One region of the Spirillospora sp. CA-142024 genome, then DNA from elsewhere that is predicted to be linked to it. Evidence: riboswitches for the same ligand, from Rfam matches in the RefSeq annotation. Region 1 holds a riboswitch; each other region holds the start of a gene.
What was found. Region 1 has a riboswitch for cyclic di-AMP ahead of ACQPZP_RS40385 (NlpC/P60 family protein). Riboswitches for the same ligand answer to the same signal wherever they lie in the genome.

Region 1 (4,297 bases):
CTCCCTCGGCAGGCCAACGCCTGAATCGTCACCCGGAGTTCCCCCGTACACCCCTGCAATCGGCCATGCGGCCACCTCCGGCCAAGCTCGTGAGACAGAAAAGGAACCCGATGATCTAAGTCCGGAGGGCTCCGGACCCGGCAACCCAACGCGCGTACAGATCAAGGCCAACCCCGTGCCTGTGCAGCGGACGGCTGCATCCCCGCGGTCATCACCACGGACGAGGGAGGACGGAGTGGAAACAGCCACACTCGCACGTCGTGGCACCGACGATTTCGGGCTGAACGAGGAGGAGATCCGGCTGCTCGCCCAGATCGCCAGCGGTGTCACCGCCGATGTGGCGGCACGCAAGCTGGAATTGAGCGCCCGGACCTTGCGGCGCCGGTTGCGGACGATCTGCGACCGGCTGGAGGTCAACACCCCTATCGAGGCCGTGGTGTGGGCGGCCCGAAGGCAGCTCATCTAGCTGTGACACCCCCGACGCTCGCCAGGGGACGGGCGGGCGTCACTCGAAAACCAGGCGGCTCATCCGAATCCCGTCCGACCCCGCAGCGGCGGCGCCGGCAACCTGACAGGTAGGTCCCTGCAGGGGGCGTCGCCGCGGACGGCATTCGGGTCAGAGATCCTGGTCATCCGGGCGCTCAGGACGGACGCGCTCAGAACGGACGCACCCGGTCCCGGTCGCTCGGCTCGGGCGGGCGGGACGATGCCCGCTTCCGGCGGAGGTCCGGGGGTCAGGCCACGCGCACGCCGCCGGCGAAGGGGCGCCCGTCCATCGGAGCGATCTTCACGACGTCGCCGGTCTGCGGCGCGTGCAGCATCTTGCCGTCGCCGACGTACATGCCCATGTGGTGGAGGTCGGAGTAGAAGAACACGAGGTCGCCCGGCTGGAGCTCGCTGCGCGACACGTGCGTGCCGGCGTTCCACTGGCTGCCGGTGTAGTGCGGCAGATTGATGCCGACCTGCTTGTAGGCCCACATCGTCAGGCCGGAGCAGTCGAAGGTGGTCGGCCCGGCGGCGCCCCACACGTACGGGCGGCCGATCTTGCCCATCGCGTACCGGAGCGCCTGCGCCGCCTTGCCGGTGCCGACGACGGGAAGCTTGGTCAGCTGGGTGGGGTCCTTGTCGACGAGCTTGCCGCGGACCTTCTCGTAGGTGTCGGTGACCTTCTTGCGCTGCGACTCCAGCTGCGTCCGCAGGCCCTTCACCTGCGAGGCGCGCGCCTCGGCGGACTTGCGCGCCCGCTGCGCGGACTGCATGGCCTGCATCAGGCCGAGCACCTGGGTGCTGTCCTGCTTGGCGAAGTAGTGGAGGGTGGCGGCCTGGTCGAGGACGGCCTGCGGGTCCTGCGAGGCGACGAAGGAGACCGCGGGGTCGGAGCCGCCCTGCATGTAGCTCGTCGCGGCGAGCGAGCCGACCTTCTGCCGGATCGCCTCCAGCGACTTCTCCTGCCGCTTGGCGTTCTCGGTGGCGACCTTGGCCGCGCGCTGCGACTGCGCGAGCTTGACCTTCAGCCCGTTGTACTGCTCGGTGAGCTGCTCCAGCTGGTCGGCGAGCTTGAGGGCCTTGGACCTGAGCTCCTTGGTGGACGGCTCGGGGTCGGCGTGCGCGACGGCGATCGTGTGCGGGGCGATCGCGTGGGGGGCCGCTGAAAGAACGATGAACGCGCCGGCCAGGGTGGCCGCGCGGCCGCGGAATCGTGAACGGGAAGCAGTCCGCGATCGCTCCACGAATTCTCCTCTCCTTGTCCGCCTACCGGGTTAGCTGACGGGTTCGGGCCGGAGGAGCCCGTCCGCGGGCGCGCGAATACTTCACACGCGGCTGCGGATTCACCCCTTTCGGTTCGTCCGCTCGGGGGCGATCCCCCGAACGTTCCGAAAGTGGGTCCCCGGCTCCCCGGGGCGCTGGTTGCGTCCCGCGGACTCGGCGGTTCGGCCTCGGTGCTGCGGTCGGCCGACGTCAGCGATGGACACTAACGGAACCCGCATTGGATGCCAACCAGAACATGCGAAATTGCAGGTCGTGAGGATGCTGGACGACGGATGCGCCGGGTCCGTCCCGGCTGGTCCCGCGGTGTTCGATAATCTCGTTTGTTTGTGGAAGTCGTGATCCGGCGTGCACGTACCGCCGACGTCCAGGAGATCCGCAGGCTCGTCGACCTGTACGGGTCGGGACGACGCCTGCTGAAGAAGACGACGGTCAAGCTGTACGAGGACGTCCAGGAGTTCTGGGTCGCCGAGGACCTCCAGCACGGGTCGCCCGGGCGGGTCATCGGATGCGGCGCCCTCCACATCATGTGGGAGGACCTGGCGGAGGTCCGCTCGGTCGCCGTGGACAAGGGCTGCGGCGGACGCGGAATCGGGCACCGGATCGTGACCCGCCTCCTGGAAACCGCACGGGAACTCGGTGTGCGAAGGGTGTTCTGCCTTACCTTCGAAGTGGAGTTCTTCGCCCGCCACGGCTTCCAGCCGATCCTGGGGACTCCGGTGGCGCCAGAGGTGTACGAGGAACTTCTCCGCTCCTACGACGAAGGCGTGGCAGAGTTCTTGGACCTCGACCGGGTCAAGCCGAATACGTTGGGCAACACCCGGATGTTGCTTCGCCTGGAGGACTGACCCAAATGAGCGATTCCCCCAACCGCGGGCGGCCCCGTCGGCCCCGACTGCCGCAGCAGGGGCAGGGTTCCTACGGCCCGCCGCCTCCGTACCAAGGTTCGCAATGGCAGCAGCCCCAGCAACAGCAGCAGCCGTCCCAGCAACAGTGGCAGCAGCAAAGGCAGGAGCCGCAGACGCAGCAGTGGGGCGGGCAGCCCTCCTATGAACCCGCCTACGACGAGTACGGCTCCTACGGCGACTCCTACGGCGATGCCGACCTGGCGCTGGCCCCGATCTACCGGCGGGCGGGCGCCCGGATCATCGACAACGCGCTCGTCGCGGTCTTCGGCTTCGCCCTCGTCCTGCCGGTGACGATCGGTGCGTTCGGTCTGGGCAAGCCGGGCAGCAAGACAGAGGACGAGGGCGGTGTGTGGAACTGGCCCATCATCTTCACCCTGTTCTGCGTCCTGTCCGTGCTTCCTTTCATATACGAGGCAGTCCAGTTGTCCATGTGGGGGCGGACGCTTGGTAAGCGCGTCCTGGGTCTCGGCATCGTGCAAGCGCGCCCTGCGGGGAGCCCGCTCACCACGACGCAGGCCGTCTGGCGCGCTGGAATCACCCATGTCGCCTACCAGCTCGGCGTCTTCTTCTTCCTCGTCTTGGCGGTGATGGTGTGGGACTACGCCGCGTACGGGATGGTGCTGGTCTGGGCGGGCGCGCTGATGGCCTACCTGTGGGCGATCTGGGATCAGCCCCTGCACCAGGCGCTGCACGACCGCTTCGCCGGCACGCTCGTCATTGACGAGCGGGTCGGATATGACGAGTACACCGAGTACTCGGAGTAGGGCCGCGATGGCGGCATCGCTCGCCGAGCCCGGCCAGCGCCTTCTGGCCCGCGTTACCGACACGCTCGTCGTCGGTGTGCCCGTCATCGTCGTGGTGCGCGCCCTCGTGTCCGGGCACACCGTGGACATCGTCGCTCCGCCCGCCGTGGCCGGATGCATGCTGCTGTACGAGGCGGTCCAGCTCGCCCTCTGGGGCCGGACGCTCGGCAAGCGCCTCGCCGGCATAGAGGTCGTCGCGACGGCGTCTCAGACGACCGATCAAGCCGTCCCAGAGGGCGCTGCGGAGCCCGGCGGCGCGGAGCCCGAGGGTCTGGAGCCCGATGGCGCGGGGTCCGGTGGTGGTTGGGTGCTGCCCACCTCCGTGCCGGGATTCGTTCCCGTGGCGGCCGTCGCGCCGGAGGAGACCGGGACGTCCGCGGCGGAGAGTGAGAAGTCCGTGGCGGAGGCGCCCGCCGCGCACGCGCGCCCGGACGTCCTGCGTTCGGTTCTTCGCGCCGCCGTCTATTCACTGCCGGTCGCGGTCCGGCCGATTCCCGTTCTCGGTGTGCTCGCGAGCATCTTCTGGGTGGCGAACGCGGGCATGTTGTTCGAGGGGAACCGCCGCCAGGCGATCCATGACAGGCTGGCCGGGACGCTCGTGGTAAAAAGCACGCGTCCCGATTCATCGGCCTTCTGAGGCGCTCTCAGACGCGCCCGGAGGCGCTCGCGAGATCTTGATACCGCCCACTGCGGTGGGCGGCCTGCCGCGCGGCCCGGGATCGTTCAGGTGCACCCTGCGCGTTTTCCGCTGAGATGCCCGCTCTGTTTCGGACGCCCGGGCCCTGACGGCGAATGCCTGCTCCTTCCGGTTACGGTCCC
Region 2 (4,297 bases), 2.6 Mb from region 1:
ATGTTCGTGAGCTTCTTCTCCTTGGTGATGTTGACGTCCATGTCGTCGGAACGGGAGTTCTCCCCGACGATCATGCCCTCGTACACCTCGGTGGTCGGGCCGACGAAGAACGTCCCGCGCTCCTGCAGGTTCGTGATCGCGTACGCGGTGGCGGCGCCGGAGCGGTCGGCGACCAGCGACCCGGACGGGCGGGTGCGCAGCTCGCCGAACCAGGGCTCGTAGTCCTCGAAGACGTGGTGCGCCATGCCGGTGCCGCGCGTCTCGGTCATGAACTCGGTGCGGAACCCGATCAGGCCGCGGGCCGGGACGAGGAACTCCATCCGGATCCAGCCGGTGCCGTGGTTCGTCATGTGCTCCATGCGGCCCTTGCGGACCGCCATCAGCTGCGTGACGGCGCCGAGGTGCTCCTCGGGGATGTCGACGGTGAGCCGCTCGACCGGCTCGTGCCGCTTGCCGTCGATGTCCTTGGCGACGACCTGCGGCTTGCCGACGGTCAGCTCGTAGCCCTCGCGGCGCATGTTCTCGACCAGGATCGCCAGGGCCAGCTCGCCGCGGCCCTGCACCTCCCAGGCGTCGGGACGCTCGGTCGGGAGCACCCGGATCGACACGTTGCCGACCAGCTCGCGGTCGAGCCGGTCCTTGACCATGCGGGCGGTGACCTTGGTGCCCTTCTCGCGGCCGGCCATCGGCCCGGTGTTGGTGCCGATCGTCATCGAGATCGCCGGCTCGTCCACCGTGATCAGCGGCAGCGGGCGCGGGTCCTCGGCGTCGGCGATGGTGTCACCGATCATGATGTCGGGGATGCCGGCGATCGCGATGATGTCGCCCGGCCCGGCCTCGTCGGCCGGCTTGCGGGCGAGCGCCTCGGTCATCAGCAGCTCGGTGATCCTCACCCGCTCGACGCTGCCGTCGTGCCGGCACCAGGCGACCTGCTGGCCCTTCTTGATCGTGCCGGCGTGCACCCGGCACAGCGCGATGCGGCCGAGGTAGCTGGAGGCGTCGAGGTTCGTCACGTGCGCCTGGAGGGGCGCGTCCGGGTCGTAGGACGGCGCCGGGATCGTCTCGGTGATGACCTTGAACAGCGGCTCCAGGTCATCACTGTCCGGCATGGCCCCGTCGGCGGGCTTGCCGAGCGAGGCCCGCCCGGCACGGCCGGACGCGTACACGATCGGGAAGTCGATCTGGTCCTCGTCGGCGTCGAGGTCCATGAACAGCTCGTACGTCTCGTCCACGACCTCGTCGATGCGGGCGTCGGGACGGTCGGTCTTGTTCACGACCAGGATCACCGGCAGCCGCGCGCCGAGCGCCTTGCGGAGCACGAACCGGGTCTGCGGGAGCGGGCCCTCGCTCGCGTCCACCAGCAGGACGACGCCGTCCACCATGGACAGCCCGCGCTCGACCTCGCCGCCGAAGTCGGCGTGGCCGGGGGTGTCGATGATGTTGATCGTCAGCCCGTTGTGCTTGACGGCGGTGTTCTTCGCGAGAATGGTGATCCCCTTCTCGCGTTCAAGATCGTTGGAGTCGAGCACCCGGTCGTCGACGTCCTGGTTCTCGCGGAAGGCCCCGGACTGCCAGAGCATGGCGTCGACCAGCGTCGTCTTGCCGTGGTCGACGTGGGCGACGATCGCGACGTTCCGGAGGTCGTCGCGCGTGGAGATGGGCATGCGGGTTCGCCTTGCGTGAGAGTTCGGGAGTCGCCGCAGACGCGCGGCACCGATCCATTCTACTCGGCGGTGCGTACCACCCTTTACGCGTCGTTCGCACCAGCTCTCACAGGAGCCCCGATTGGCCAACTTTGCTCATCCTTTGTAATCTGCCCGTGATCCGGTCGTCCGGAGCCCCTCCCCCCGGGGCTGCGGCCGGAACGCCGAATCTCCCGATCGCGGGAGAACCGGGGACCCAAACCCCTGGGGTGAATCGACGCACGTCGTAGGGCGACTCCTGGCCCGAACCCGTCAGCTAACCCGGTAGGCGTACGAGGAGAGGAGAACACCGGCTTGGCTCCGGATCTTCGCCGGCGGCGCCGCCTTGCGCCCGCCGCCATCGTCACCATGCTCCTGGCCGGCCTCGGCGCCGCCCCGCCCGTCACCGCACACGCCGCGCAGCCGTTCCGGCTCGCCGCCGCGTCGTCGCCCAGCCCGACCCCGACGACGGAGAAGGGCCTGCGCAAGACCCTGGACGCGCTGAACGAGGAAGCCGAGATCCTCACCGAGAAGTTCAACAAGGCGCGCGTCGACTTCGGCAAGGCCAAGAAGGCGCAGCAGGCCGCCACCGCGGAGGCGCAGCGCCTGCGCACCCTGGCCGAGCCGGCCCGCGAGCAGCTCGGCCGGATGGCCGCGGCGAACTACATGGCCGGCGGTCCGGACGTGCTCTTCGGTTCCGGCGGATCGGCGGACGGGCTGTCCGACCGCGCCTACCTCGCGCAGAACCAGGCGGCCGCCGTCCTCGCGCTGAAGAAGCAGATCGCGCAGGCCGACGCCGCGCAGCGCACCGCGGAGGCCAAGACCGCCCAGCTCAAGAAGGCGTGGGACGACGCCAAGCAGGCCCGCGGGGCCGCCAAGGCCAAGGTCGCCGAGGTGATGAAGCGGCTCGACAAGCTGACCACCACCCACGTCAGCGACCCGCGCACCGGCCTCACCGCGACCGTGAAGGGCTCCGGGCTGCCCGCGAAGATGGCCCGCAAGGCGCTCACCAAGCTCGGCAGCCCGTACGTGTGGGCCGCCGCCGGGCCGAGCAGCTTCGACTGCTCCGGTCTCGTCGTCTGGGCCTACGCGCAGGTCGGCAAGTCCGGCCTGCCGCACTACACCGGCGACCTCTTCGCGCTGGGCACGAAGGTCTCGCGCGGCGAGCTGCGCTCCGGCGACCTGGTGTACTTCGGCAGCAACCTGCACCACATGGGCATCTACCTCGGTGACGGCAAGTTCCTGCACGCCCCGCAGACCGGCGATGTGGTGAAGATCTCCAATCTTTCCGACCGCTCCGACTTCGCCGGCGCCAACCGCATCACCTGACGCCACCGCCCCGAGACGTACAGGGGCCTCCCGCGGCGCGGCGGGAGGCCCTTGTATTCATCCTCCTAAGAGGCCCTCGCGGACGAGGGCGCCGATGACGGGACGGTCGCCCGGAAGCCAGTCGACGTCGTAGGCCTCGTGCGGGGCCAGCCAGCGCAGGGCCAGGTGTTCCAGGGCCTGCGGCTCGCCTTCGACGATCTCGGCGGTCCAGACGCGCAGGAGGGCGCGGTCGCTCAGCCGCCAGTCGCCGCCGACGCGGCGGCCCAGGCGCACCTTGACGGCGAGTTCCTCGTGGCACTCGCGGACCAGGGCGTCCTCGTCCGACTCGCCCGGATCGACCTTTCCACCGGGCAGCTCCCAGCCGCCCGCCATGTGCGGCGGCTCGGCCCGCTGCGCGCCCAGCAGCCGCCCGGCCGAGATGATCGCCGCGCCCACGACCACGAGATCGATCGCGATCAGCTCCCCTCCGTCACGGCGGCCCTTGTCCGATCGTTACCCCGAATGGCGTCGACCAGCCGCGTCGACTCCCGGACGATCTCCTCCAGGTGGTCGCCGTGCGCGCCGCGCCAGTACACCTGCCCGCAGTCGGCGCAGCGGCCGTAGACGTCGTAGCTGCGGCGGGTGCCCGCTTCGAGGTGCCGTTCGATCTCCTCTTTGTCGACCGGCACCAGTTCGCCGTTGCAGGCGGTGCAGCGCGTCCACGGGCTCAGGACGGGGGCGAAACGGTCGAGCAGGTCGCGGAGCTGGTCGTCCGGCCGGGAGCCGCGGACGTACGCGCCGAACCACAGCGCGCGGCGGCGGAGCAGCCCGCGGTCCTGAGTGAGCAGGACGCGGCGTTCCTCGTTGGCCTGGACGACCAGCGCCGGGTCGTCCATGTCGTTGTGGTAGGCGGTGTCCAGGCCGAGCAGGCGCATCCGCCGGGCGAGCGTGCCCAGGTGAACGTCCAGGAGGAAGCGGGGCGCGACCTGCCCCGGCTCCAGCGGCACGGGCTGCGGGCGCGGGACGGCCGCCACGTCCGCCTCCGCGCCGGCGTCCGGCCGGGTGGCGGGCCCGGCCGGCTCACCGTCGACGGTCATCGGCCCCGCCTCGGGCAGCGGCACGCCGAGCGACTCCACGAGGTGCCCCAGCGTCGAGGTCCCGTCGTGGGGCATCCGGGTCACGGCCTCCCGCCGCGCGGCGGGCAGGAACATCAGCAGCTCGTCGGCGACACGGATCGTAATCTCGGGCTCCACGACGCTCAGCATGCCACGCGCCGCCCACGAATCCCGCCGCATTATCCGCCTCAG
Region 3 (4,297 bases), 3.9 Mb from region 1:
TGGTCAGGGCCAGGACGGCCGCGACCCCGGCGAAGAGCACGGCGGCGGAGAGGGCGGCGGCGATCCGGGGCCGCCGTGTCCGGTCCGGCCCGGACGGCGCCCGCGCCGTGGTGTCGGCGCGGCTCTGGCCGGCCTCCGTCTCGCTCATCCGAGCTCCTTCTTCACATAGTCACGCCACATGGCGGTGAAGCGGTCCCGGGTGAGGCCCAGCACGTCGCGCAGCGCGGTGGCCTCCGGGACGCGCCCGGCGGCCCGGTACAGCCGCACGAGCGTCGCCTCACCGTACCGGTCGGCCACCATCCGGCAGGCGAGCCATGCCTCCTGGTACGCCTGGGAGAGGCGCGGGGAGCCGCCGGCGAACTCGGCGGCGGCCGGGAGCGCGGACGGCACCCGCCCGGCGGCGACCTCGCGGTGCAGCTCGCCCGCCGCGGACCGGACGCCGATCTTGACGCGCCGGTAGCCGACATAGTCCGCGAAGCCCTCGATCAGCCACAGCGGGGTCCGCCGGTCCCGGGCGCCGCCCGTGGCGACGTGGGTGAGCTCGTGCGTCAGGACGACGTCGCGGCCGAGCTCGTTGAGGCGGCCGAACGTGCCGGGGGAGATGATGACGCGGTCCTCGCCGCGGCCGCCCGCGGCCGAAGGCGCCCCGGAGGGTGCGGGGGATCCTCCTCCCGCGGACCGCGCCGGCGGCGCGACGGTGGCGAGCGCGGCGATCTCGCCGAGGCTTTGCCCGGGGCCGGCGAGCGCGGAGGCGAGGCTCGCGTCGGCGGGGACGAGCGCGACGACCCGCTGCGCCCAACCCTTCCCGACGACGCCCGTGACGACCGGGACGGCGGCGTCCAGCCGCGCGGCGATGCCGTCGAGTCCGGCGGCGTCGCCGATGACGAGGCCGGCGCGCCCCCTGACTACGGTCAGGGGGCCGGCGTCCCAGATGTCGGCGTCGTCGGTGAGCCCGTGGGAGGTCCCGTCGCCGGCGATCGTCCAGGTCCCGGCGCGCGGGGTCAGCGTGAGGTAACGGGTGCGGCCCACATAGCCCTTGTCGAAGCCATGCAGCCGGTAGCGCATCTCGACGCGGACGACGGCGCTCTTCCCGTCCATGGCCTGGGTGGCGAGAAGCCGTTCCTGCCAGCCCTCCAGCGGAAGCTTCCGGAGGTTGTCGTACATGCGGGACTGGGCGTCCTGGAAGGCGGGAGGGGCGTCGCCCACCGTGGCGAGGAACGCCATGCGGTCGCCGTTCCGGACGGCGCGGGCCCGGTTGGCGAGGACGGTGGCGGCCCCCTCCGGGCTGATCGTCCCCGCGGCCCGGGAGGTGCGGGCGCCGGACGCGCCCGCAGACGCGGTCCCGCTCCCGGCGGACCGCGAGCCGAGCAGGGCGGCGCCTCCGGCGAGCAGCACGGCGGCCCCGCCCGCGCCCAGGGCGAGCACCCTGCGCCGCGTCACGGGGCCGTCCTGCCCACCGTCCGGCACGGCGTTTTCCAGCGCCGCGTCGTCCGGCACGGCGTCGTCCGGAACGGGGGCGTCCTGCACAGAGCCGTCCTGCCCGGGACCGTCCTTCATGGGCGCGATCCTATGCAGCCGGCGGGGGAGGCGGCGGCATCACGGCTTGTAGTCGGGGTAGCCGTAGCCGACGACGTCTCCGGTCGGGCGTTCCTTGATCTTGACGGCGTTGCCGGTGTTGCCCTCGACGGTCTCGACGGTGCCGTCGTCCACCTTCTTGATCACCATGCCGACGTGCCGGATGTCGTCGACGGACTTGCCGCCGTCCCAGGCATAGAAGACGATCGCGCCGGGCTTCGGCTCGGTCCCCCAGCGGCCGTTGTCCTGGAACCAGCGCGCGTGCGCGATCGTCCAGGCGTCGCTGCCGATCTGGTCGCTGAAGCCGATCTGGTCGCCGACCCAGGAGACGAACATGTCGCACCAGTTCGCGTCGCTGTAGCCGCTGAGGGAGCCGCCGTCGCGCGCGAGCGTCTGCCGCGCCCGGGAGGTGCCCATGTACCACTTCTGGAACTTGGTCTCGCCGCCGCCGTCCTCTCCGACGCCCACCTGGGACCGGGCGAGCTCGATGGCCTGCGCGGCGGTGGGGCGCGACTTCGACGACCTCCCGGACGGCTTCTTCGGCCGGCCTCTCGGCGCGTCCTTGCCGCGGGACGTCCTGGGCCCGTCCTTGGACGTGCTCTCGGACGAGCTCTTGGACGAGCCGCCGTGCGTCTTCTTCCCGGCGGTCAGGTCGGCCGCCGCGGACGCCGCGGGGCCGGAACCGAACGGCAGGACCGACGCCTGCGCGGTCGCGGCGGCGGTGCCGAGCACGGCGGCGCCGACGATGACGCCGCCGGTCGTCCGCCACGTGATGGACAGGGAGTGCGGCTTCCGGTGCTTGCCCGGGAGCTTCTTGCGGTGCGTGCGTGGCACGGGGGGTTCTCCTCGGCTTCCATGCCGCCTACCGGGTTAGCTGACGGGTTCGGGCATGGAAGGCGCCCTACGGCCCGCGGACAGGCCGATTCACCCCGAAAAAGGACACAGTGGGTCCCCGGCTCCGCGCCCGCCGCGCATGCGCGCAGGACGGTCCGCGGACTCGGCGGTGACGTGCACGGGGCACGCCGGTTCGGATGGGGGGCTCGGCGGGCGGGGGCGCCCGCGGAGCGCAGGGGGTGGTGGGGCGTGGCCGCACGATGGGCGGCCACGCCCAGGTAACGCTGCGGAATTCACTCCTTCGCTTCTTCCAGACGCCTACCGGGTTAGCTGACGGGTTCGGGCGTGGAAGTGGCCCTACGGCGGGCTCTCACCGGAACGGGGCCGGGAGAGACGCACCGATTCACCCCGGGTGCCGGAACCACCCGTCCAGGGAGGTTCCCCGGACTCCGGCCGATGTGGGTCCCCGGTTCCGCGCTGAGGCGGACTCGGCGCTGCCGCTGCGATCCTGGGGGCGAGATGGGGCCCGGCGCGGGACCTGTCTCCCGCGTGCGAAAGAGCGGCGCCTGTGTTGTGTGCGGACGGCTCCCAGTCCCGGGGCCCGTCCGGGGCCTGACCCGTGATCGCCGCCGTGGCAGCGCTCTCAGCGCCATGCACGCTGCGGGCGTGCGCACGGTGGGCCGGGCCGGCCATGGGTCTGCGTGCAGACCCGTGCGGCACTCTCCGGTGCCGCGGGACGGCACGTGGATCGCACCGTCCTCGGGGGGAGCGGCGCGTGGCTCGCGCCGCCGTCACGCGGCCGCTGGATGCGCCGCGTGTGACCGAAGCGCCTGGTGGGCGCCGCGGGACCATGGCGCATGGAGAGCGCCGTGAGTGGTGACAAGGTACCAAAGCCCCAACAGAAGGCAAACCCCCCCAAAATCAACAACGGACCAGGTCAAGCCCGGTCCGTTGTCGATGGAAGCCCCGCGCGGGGCCGCGGTGAGCGTCAGGGACGCCCGGCGCCGTAGTAGCTGCCGTGGCCGTCGACGGACGAGATCTTCACGACGTCGCCGGTGTGCGGGGCGTGGATCATCTGCCCGTTGCCGATGTACATGCCGACGTGGCCGAGGCCGCTGAAGAACACCAGGTCGCCGGGCTGAAGGTCCGCCTTGTCGACCCGCTTGGTGGCCGCGAACTGGGAGTTGGTGGTGCGGGTGATGTTGACGCCCGCGGCGGCCCACGCCTTCATCGTCAGGCCGGAGCAGTCGTAGGTGCTCGGGCCGGTGGCGCCGTACTCGTACGGCTTGCCCTTCTGGGCGAAGGCGAAGTTGAGCGCCACACGGGCCGGGCCGCTGGCCGGGCCGTTGTAGCTGCCGCCGGTGGGGCCCGAGCCGCTGGGCGTCCCGCCGCCGAGCCGGCCCACCAGAGCCTTCTGCTTGGCGACCTGCTTGTCGAGCTCCTGCTTCTGCTTCTTCAGGTCGCCCTGCTTCGACTTCACCTCGTTGTAGGCGGTCTTGGCCTGGGCCTGCTCGCGGCGGAGCCGCTGGGCGGTCGCGAGGAACTGGGTGAGCTGGGAGCTGCGCTCCTGAGACAGGTGGGAGAAGACGGCGGCCTGGTCCAGGATCGCCTGCGGGTCGTTGCTGCCGACGAAACCCGTCACGTCCGTCGAGTCGCCGTTCTTGTAGGCGGCGGCCGCCATCTTGGCGATCGCGGAGCGCTGCTCCTCGAAGGTCGCCTGCTCCTGCTTGCTCGCCTTGGTCGCCGCGTCGAGCTTCTTCTTGGCGACCTTGAGCTTCTCCATGTTCTGGTTGTACTGCTCGACCTTCTGGTCCATCAGGTCGTTGAGCTTGTCGAGCTTCTTCTGGGCCTGGGCCCTGGTCGGCTTGGGCTCCGCGTGCGCCACCAC

Region 2: another riboswitch for cyclic di-AMP. It lies ahead of ACQPZP_RS09225 (NlpC/P60 family protein); the one in region 1 lies ahead of ACQPZP_RS40385 (NlpC/P60 family protein).
Region 3: another riboswitch for cyclic di-AMP. It lies ahead of ACQPZP_RS15390 (CHAP domain-containing protein); the one in region 1 lies ahead of ACQPZP_RS40385 (NlpC/P60 family protein).

The regions. Positions count from the first base shown of each region.
Region 1 is NZ_CP192077.1:8,535,666-8,539,962, reverse strand. Features, by position in the region: gene ACQPZP_RS40390 (LuxR family transcriptional regulator) at 236-466, shown strand; gene ACQPZP_RS40385 (NlpC/P60 family protein) at 735-1,730, opposite strand; cyclic di-AMP (ydaO/yuaA leader) riboswitch at 1,734-1,939, opposite strand; gene ACQPZP_RS40380 (amino-acid N-acetyltransferase) at 2,097-2,615, shown strand; gene ACQPZP_RS40375 (RDD family protein) at 2,621-3,439, shown strand; gene ACQPZP_RS40370 (RDD family protein) at 3,447-4,115, shown strand.
Region 2 is NZ_CP192077.1:1,899,895-1,904,191, reverse strand. Features, by position in the region: gene typA (translational GTPase TypA) at 1-1,664, opposite strand, end outside; cyclic di-AMP (ydaO/yuaA leader) riboswitch at 1,856-1,990, shown strand; gene ACQPZP_RS09225 (NlpC/P60 family protein) at 1,998-3,011, shown strand; gene ACQPZP_RS09220 ((deoxy)nucleoside triphosphate pyrophosphohydrolase) at 3,069-3,461, opposite strand; gene ACQPZP_RS09215 (Mut7-C RNAse domain-containing protein) at 3,467-4,255, opposite strand; gene ACQPZP_RS09210 (amidohydrolase family protein) at 4,294-4,297, opposite strand, start outside.
Region 3 is NZ_CP192077.1:3,164,290-3,168,586, forward strand. Features, by position in the region: gene ACQPZP_RS15380 (M48 family metallopeptidase) at 1-148, opposite strand, end outside; gene ACQPZP_RS15385 (hypothetical protein) at 145-1,557, opposite strand; gene ACQPZP_RS15390 (CHAP domain-containing protein) at 1,597-2,409, opposite strand; cyclic di-AMP (ydaO/yuaA leader) riboswitch at 2,419-2,588, opposite strand; cyclic di-AMP (ydaO/yuaA leader) riboswitch at 2,710-2,913, opposite strand; gene ACQPZP_RS15395 (NlpC/P60 family protein) at 3,398-4,297, opposite strand, start outside.